3 regions of the Ochrobactrum sp. A-1 genome follow, and region 2 is predicted to be linked to each of the others. Evidence: predicted binding sites of a transcription regulator. Region 2 holds the regulator's gene; each other region holds the start of a gene.

Region 1 (2,269 bases), on a different contig from region 2:
ACCATCGAAATCCGTACTGTGCCACGACAGCCGCGCGCTCTGCAGATTGTTTCGCGCTCGAGCTCGTCGATGTACAGGAATTCGCGTTCCGGCGAGACGCATACGATGGCACGGGTGAGGTAATGCACATGACCGCATTTCTTGCACCGCGCCTCGAGCTTCTGATTGTCGGCCAGGTCGCCGACCTTGACGCTTTGTTTCCAGCCCATCACCAAAAATCCTCCGCGGATGGAATGCGCGTGTACGAGATCTTGCCGCCGACGTGGCCGCCGGCCGGCGGCCGCCATTGGCCGAGGCTGACAACAGTGGCAGCATAGCGCGCATTGAGGTTGTCGATTGCCTTGCTGGCGTTTTCCCAACGCCGGCGTTGGCGGTCATCATTGTGAAGTAGATCAAGCTGGCGTTCATGCGCAGGCGTCAGATCATAGAGGGTGACGCCTATCCGGAAGATCGTGAGTCCGCGCGGATAGTCCAGCGCGACCTTTTCCCAAAGTTCGGAAAGGGCGGCAAGGATGGCCTGGTCGTCGTTGACGACCGGTAGGTGGCGCTTTCCCATCCACGATCCATCACGAATCGAGAGCCAGAGCCAGAGGCCGGCGGCATAAAAATTCTCGCGCCGCAGACGCCGCGCCGCTTTTATCAGAAGCAACCGTGAGATCTCGCGCGCGCCGGCCATGGTGCGCGATTCCGGAGGAAGCACGCGCCCATGGCCGAACATGCCCCGGCTCGATGCCTGGGCCTGTATGTCGTAGCCATGGAGAGCATACCAGAGTCGTTCCCCAGTGACGTTGTTCCAAAGCCGACGCATGTGCTTGGGCTGGAGATTATAAAGCTGTTCGGTTGTGTAGATGGACGATCGATAGAGCCGCTTCGCCATATTCCCGCCGACTCCTGGAATATCTTCCATCGCAACCGCGAACAACGGCGCAGGCAGGTCAGCCGGCCGCCAGATCGCCAATCCGTCGCCGTACCGCCCTGCCCCGCGCTTACCTTCCTTACAGGCAATTTTCGCAAGCTGGCGATTAGCGGCGAAGCCGATCGAACAGGTGATAAAGGAACCGACATTCTCTGCGATCGCGGCCTTGATGCGAGCCGACAACCCTTCCGGGTCATTGCGGCCGGTCTCATCGAGGCGGCAAGTCAGCTCATCAATCGATTTAGCCGCGTCGATCGGAATAACGGTCTCTATTTCGGACAGGAGCGCGTTATGCGCCCGCCGATAAAGGTCGGGCTTTTGTGGAACAAGCACCAGGTCTGGACAGAGCCGCTTTGCCTCGTCGATCGGCATTACATTCTTGACGCCGTAGGCCTTTGCCTCACGACTGCACGCGATGACTGCCGTGCGGGTCGTGCCGGCGAACGGCACGACGCCGATCGGCCGCCCCCTCAAGCGTCGGTCACACTGCTGCTCAACGCTTGCGAAGAATCCGTCAAAATCTAGGTAGAGCCGTTCGATCGTCTCCGGCTTGCGCATTCTGTCTTCGCTCCTGAATAGAACAAAAACAGAACAACGGAGAGGCGGTTCCCGTCAAGAGGAATTTTTTTCTTATGCAACGGTATGGGCCGTTTGCTTGGTGGCGGAAATGAAGAAGGCCCGCAAGGCGGGCCTTCTGCACTTGGACGACCGTTCTTAGCCGAACGGCAGGAAATGACGCCGAATTTTCCTGGCGATCACGTTTGAGAATATCAGCAACGCGGCAAGTGCCGCAAAAATCGATATTTCGAAGCTATATTGGGCGGGATTAGCAAAGATGTTTCCAACTCCACTCGTTAGCAGCATGAAAGCCCAATAGCCGGCCAAGCAGACGAAGACGACGGCGAGGACCGTCGGGACAGAGAAAACGATAAGCAGCGGAGTGAAGATCACCATCCGCACCACTTTTTCAGTCTTTGTCAGACCGTGGGCGTCAACGTCGTAAATGGGACGCAGATACTTCGGTAAGGTCATATCGGCTCCTTTCGCGCCGTTGTTGCCATCATTGAACCATAACTCAGAACCGCTTTTATAGGAAGGTTCGGCCGGCACCTGTTACTTCCGAGGCAGGAGTTTTCCGACTGTAGTTGGGATATGCTTCGCCCCTTCAGAAAGTCGGCCGAGTTCCTTGGTCGTACCCATGGCTGCAATATTAGCTCGCATCGCAGAATGTGCATCGAGGTCGTCGCCGATATGGTCGAACCACCGGAACACCCGGCCCGGAAATTCTGCGATCAGGGAGAACGATCGCTCAATGATGACGAGATAGACCGCCGCCATGAAAAACATGACGAC
Region 2 (2,269 bases):
AGTCAATCGGAGCCGTCCGTCGCAATTTACAGTCGATAATTGGAAAACAGCATATCTGGTCGAAGAATTCATTGCACCGCCATCGGGTAAAAACAGAAAACGAACCGATGCGGACGGGTTCGAATGTGAAGATGGATTGTGCACGATCAACTTGCGCGATGGCCACACACTGGCCTACACAGCAGATATCGCAATGCAAGAGACCGCCTGCAACATCGGCGATGTGGTCATTCTCGCTGTTCCTGGCAAGGAATCTTCGTGCGGGCGCTCAACAACTCTGAGCATCAGTAAACGCGATCTGGCGCTAAAGGGATCTGTGGAGATAAGACTCGGAAAAACAGAAGAACAAAACCGAACTCATCAGGCCTTATCCTTAATTTCTCCCAAAACAACGAAAGCTGAGGCGGCGTCGCCAACATCTGAACTGCAACAGGACAGCCGGATAACATTTGCTGTCGATACACCGAGCCGTCCCTGGCATTTGCATCGCATCCATTCACGTCCGGCACGCGGTTTAGCGGAACGCGAGTACAAACCAAAATCCCGTTCTGCCCAAAATGCAGCAAGCTGTTCATCAGACGCCAATGATGATGCAAATCGCTGCGAATGATCCCAGAAGGCTCCCGGCTAAAAGGGAACTTTGGATACGTCCTATCTCTTTGCTTTACGCATTTTCCAGCGCAAAGCCGTTTCTCTTTTTGCCGGAAACATCTTAATAGCGGCGGATCAGGCCAACGAGCTTGCCTTGAACGCGCACTCGGTCGGGGCCGAAGATTCGTGTCTCATAGGCAGGGTTGGCTGCTTCGAGCGCGATGGATGCACCCTTACGACGAAAGCGCTTCAACGTGGCTTCTTCGTCATCGACGAGAGCGACGACGATTTCACCAGGATTTGCGGATTCGCCACGCTTGATGATGACTGTGTCTCCATCGAAAATTCCGGCATCGATCATTGAATCGCCTCTGACCTCGAGAGCGTAATGCTCACCCGCACCAATCATTTCTGGTGGAAGGCTGAGGGAATGGGTCTGATTCTGGATGGCTGAAATCGGCACACCAGCAGCAATTCGCCCCATGACCGGCACGGAAACAGTTGCGGACGTGTCGTCATTCGTGGCCACAGGGGCAGGGCGCAACGGTGGAGGCGACGGCGCTTTGCCAAGGCTGCCTTCGATAACGCTAGGAGCGAACTTCTTTTGTGCATTGAGCCCTGGAGCAATAGAATCCGGCAGGCGCAGGACCTCAAGCGCACGTGCTCGGTTCGGCAAACGACGGATGAAGCCACGTTCCTCCAGAGCGGTGATCAGACGATGGATACCCGATTTTGAAGCCAGATCGAGCGCTTCCTTCATTTCATCGAAAGACGGGGGAATGCCCGTTTCTTTTAGACGTTCATGAATGAACAGCAGAAGCTCGTGCTGTTTACGGGTTAACATGCGCGACACCCTCCCGGCCAAGAATCGAGAAAAACAAAACCAGAACGAACACTATATGTTCCAGTCTTGTTCTGCAATGGTTTTAAAATCATTAACGCTTGAGCCGAGAGCGAACGGAATGCCATGCTTGCAGAGCTTTATTTGCAAGTCAGGGCAATGTGAAGTTAAAATAATTTATAATTTACAATAGATTATATGTTGTTCTTCATGCATTATCGAGGTCGAACGTTGTGTCAAATCTATAGCATGAGGACACGGCAATCGTCGCCGACCGCAGCTTCTGGGGCGTTCTCATCCCTGATGAGAAGTGCTTTCGAGCCGACGAGAGCCGAAAGCATAGACGAATCCTGGATTGGAAATGGCTTTGCTATCAGAGTTCCATCCGGGGTTGATTCGATTGTAGCTCGGATATAATCGCGGCGGTGGTCATTCGCAGGTAGGGTAGCGCCCAGCTTTGCGGTCCGGATATCGGCATCGAGGCTGGTTCCGGCAAGCTTGGCGACAAGCGGACGGAGAAAGACAAGGCTACAGACGAGACTCGAAACGGGATTGCCTGGCAAGCCTATGACATGCACAATTTTGCCGTTCACACTGATGCGTCCGTACATCAGGGGTTTGCCCGGCCTCATGGCTATCTTCCAAAAATCGAGATTGACCCCCAATTTCTGAAGCGCACCATGCACAAAATCCCGGTCACCGACGGACGCGCCGCCAATCGTAACCAGAATGTCGATGCCACTTTGCAGGCTGTCTGCTATTGCCTGTTCGATCTTGGCAGGATCGTCCGGAATAATCCCCTTATCTTCAGGGCTGCCGCCCGCTCGCCTTATGATT
Region 3 (2,269 bases), on a different contig from region 2:
ACGGTCGCTTACTATCCAGAGCGGAGGGGCGGTTATGCGCTGCCGCTGATGACGGCGGTTACCGCTTTCAGTACGTTGAATCGGCGGGTTCGGGTTACTGGCTTTCCGCTAAAAACCATCGGTGCGGCCAGAGGCTCCGTAGCACCGGCGGTCGCTGTGGTCGGCTTTGCAATGTGCGCGGCGTTGTCGCTGCTCGCATTCGCGAGTTTCGCTATCCCGGCCGCTTTAGCAGCCCCTCGCCGTCCAATCAAAGCAGAGTTTTCATCGCCATCGCTGAACGCGCTATCGCCGTGTCGGACGTTTCCTGTAGGCTAGGTGCGTCGTCATCGTAGGAGCCTCCGATTACGGTAGTCGGTGCCAATCAGCCCATGGTGTTGCGCGAAGGACCATGCCGCGAAGACCTTCATTGCCATCTTGCAATTCACTGGATCGAGCCCCATCCCGAGGCATTATCGATCCGTCAGACGGCGCCAACGACCCGTCAGGCGTCTCGTTCCGGCGGAAATCTTGGCTTGCGTGCGAAACGAGCGGGGGCCTGCAGGTGAGGGGGGGAGCCGGCGCATTACCGGAACAGTGCGTCTGCTCCGCCATCATCTGCCGATAGCACGGTTGCTGTTCCGGCTCTGGTCTCCATGGGGCTCACGGAAGCATCCAATCCCTCCGACTGACGGATCCCCTAAGTCCGTTCTGTTTCCATCCGGCAACCCCCGCGGCTTTCGGCCGTGTTGCCGCGCTGCGCGCGGCTGCCCGCTCCACCCGAACCTTGAGGGTCGAGCCGCCGCCGAAGGCGGCGATGCAGGAGTCTCCAGACAGCCTCGGCCGGGTCTCGTCGGAGGGAATAGTCCCTCCGCGAAGCAACGGAGACCAAAAATGCAGAACATCGTCATCCTCGCAGGCAACATCGGCCAGACCCCAGAAACCCGCACCAGTCAGGGCGGCATTAGAATCACCTACTTCACTCTCGCTACATCGCGCCCCCGCTACCTGGAAGGCAAGGTCGTCCGCGACAGCGAAGGCCGCCGGGTGCAAGACACCGAGTGGCACCGGATCACCGCCTTCAACGGCCTCGGCAATACGATCCAGCAATATTGCGATACGGGCATGAAGGTTCTGGTTCGCGGCCGCATCCACTACACCAAATGGACCGATCAGGAAGGTAACGACCGATACGGATGCGAGATCATCGCCGAGACCGTCGATTTCCTTAGCCGCGCGAAGCAGACCGAGAACGGCGGCGGCGACCAGGGCACCCACGACGGCGATGTTCCGTTTTGACCGGATGGAGGAGACCCGGCAGCGAAAGCTGCCGGGATTTTCCATCTTCGAGCTTGAACTTGCCCGCCACCACCGAAACGCCCCGGGGCAGGTTGCCAGCCGCGTCGGCCCCGCAAAAGGGGGATTATGCCTTATCGCGTTTGAGATTGTTGGTTCCCGGCCAAAAAAGTGCGATGAAAGCGCCGCCAAGTGGGAATAGAATTTTCGCGGGCGGTGTTTGGGACTCTGGATACGGCTGCGTCATGAAGTTTGTTCTATCTTGATGTGTAATGAAGTCTGGCCGATGATTGATTAACAGACGAAAATCGCAAAACCCATGCAACCGAAGAAGTCGCATTCTAATCTCGGTCCAGATCTTTTTGGGTGCTCGAGGAGCTGGTTAGCGCTTAAGGCGCCTGGGTCGCCGCCAAAGCCCAAAGTCGCTCCGCCGGGAGCGGTGTGCGGAACACGACCGGATCGATAAGGCTGTGTCGACCACACCATAATATTCGCTGGCGGGCAGTTCATCTCCCAAAGTTCACTACGGACGATGAGACCATCGAGGAGCCGGTGTCGAGTAACCGGCAATGGCGGTGGCGAGGACTCATCCCGACTTTCCGATGAGGCACAAACCACCCCGCTCTTTGGCCTCAATTTTGGTTCCGGTCCCGGCCTTCCAAGGTCAACCCTCAAGGGTCCGCTACGAAAGCGCGGTCGCTTCGGCGTCGCCTGCGCGATGACACCGGCCAAGACCAGAACAGCTCGGCCACGTCGAGCGGGGAATGGTCCCCGCCAAAACGGGAGCCGAATCATGAGCCTCACCATCGCCAACGCCTGCGGCGCTATCCTCGCCGCCACCCTGAGGGTCGTGATCGTCTTCCGTGCAGGCGATGGAAGGATGAGCGTGATGCCCACCAGCGAATATGACGGTGCCGAGGACAGCATTGTCTCCGAAATCGACCCCTTCTCGTAAAGGGGCGGTTCCCGCAGGAAGTTGCGACCGTGGCCGAGATCG

The links. The regulator LexA, encoded in region 2, represses DNA repair genes until DNA is damaged. The targets are predictions, from matches to a motif close to TGTTCNNNNTGTGTTCNG.
Region 1: MKS82_RS29270 (Y-family DNA polymerase) is a predicted target of LexA. The motif match lies at 1,493-1,510, and genes of this name have one in related genera.
Region 3: MKS82_RS01250 (single-stranded DNA-binding protein) is a predicted target of LexA. The motif match lies at 614-631, and genes of this name have one in related genera.

What each region holds. Positions count from the first base shown of each region.
Region 1 covers NZ_JAKVQC010000010.1:38,848-41,116, reverse strand. The annotation lists gene MKS82_RS29275 (hypothetical protein) at 1-209, opposite strand, end outside; gene MKS82_RS29270 (Y-family DNA polymerase) at 209-1,474, opposite strand; gene MKS82_RS29265 (hypothetical protein) at 1,631-2,026, opposite strand; gene MKS82_RS29260 (DotA/TraY family protein) at 2,030-2,269, opposite strand, start outside.
Region 2 covers NZ_JAKVQC010000003.1:110,153-112,421, forward strand. The annotation lists gene MKS82_RS02095 (ComEC/Rec2 family competence protein) at 1-610, shown strand, start outside; gene lexA (transcriptional repressor LexA) at 713-1,435, opposite strand; gene MKS82_RS02105 (molybdopterin molybdotransferase MoeA) at 1,675-2,269, opposite strand, start outside.
Region 3 covers NZ_JAKVQC010000002.1:90,633-92,901, forward strand. The annotation lists gene MKS82_RS01245 (hypothetical protein) at 1-332, shown strand, start outside; gene MKS82_RS01250 (single-stranded DNA-binding protein) at 871-1,275, shown strand; gene MKS82_RS01255 (hypothetical protein) at 2,066-2,227, shown strand.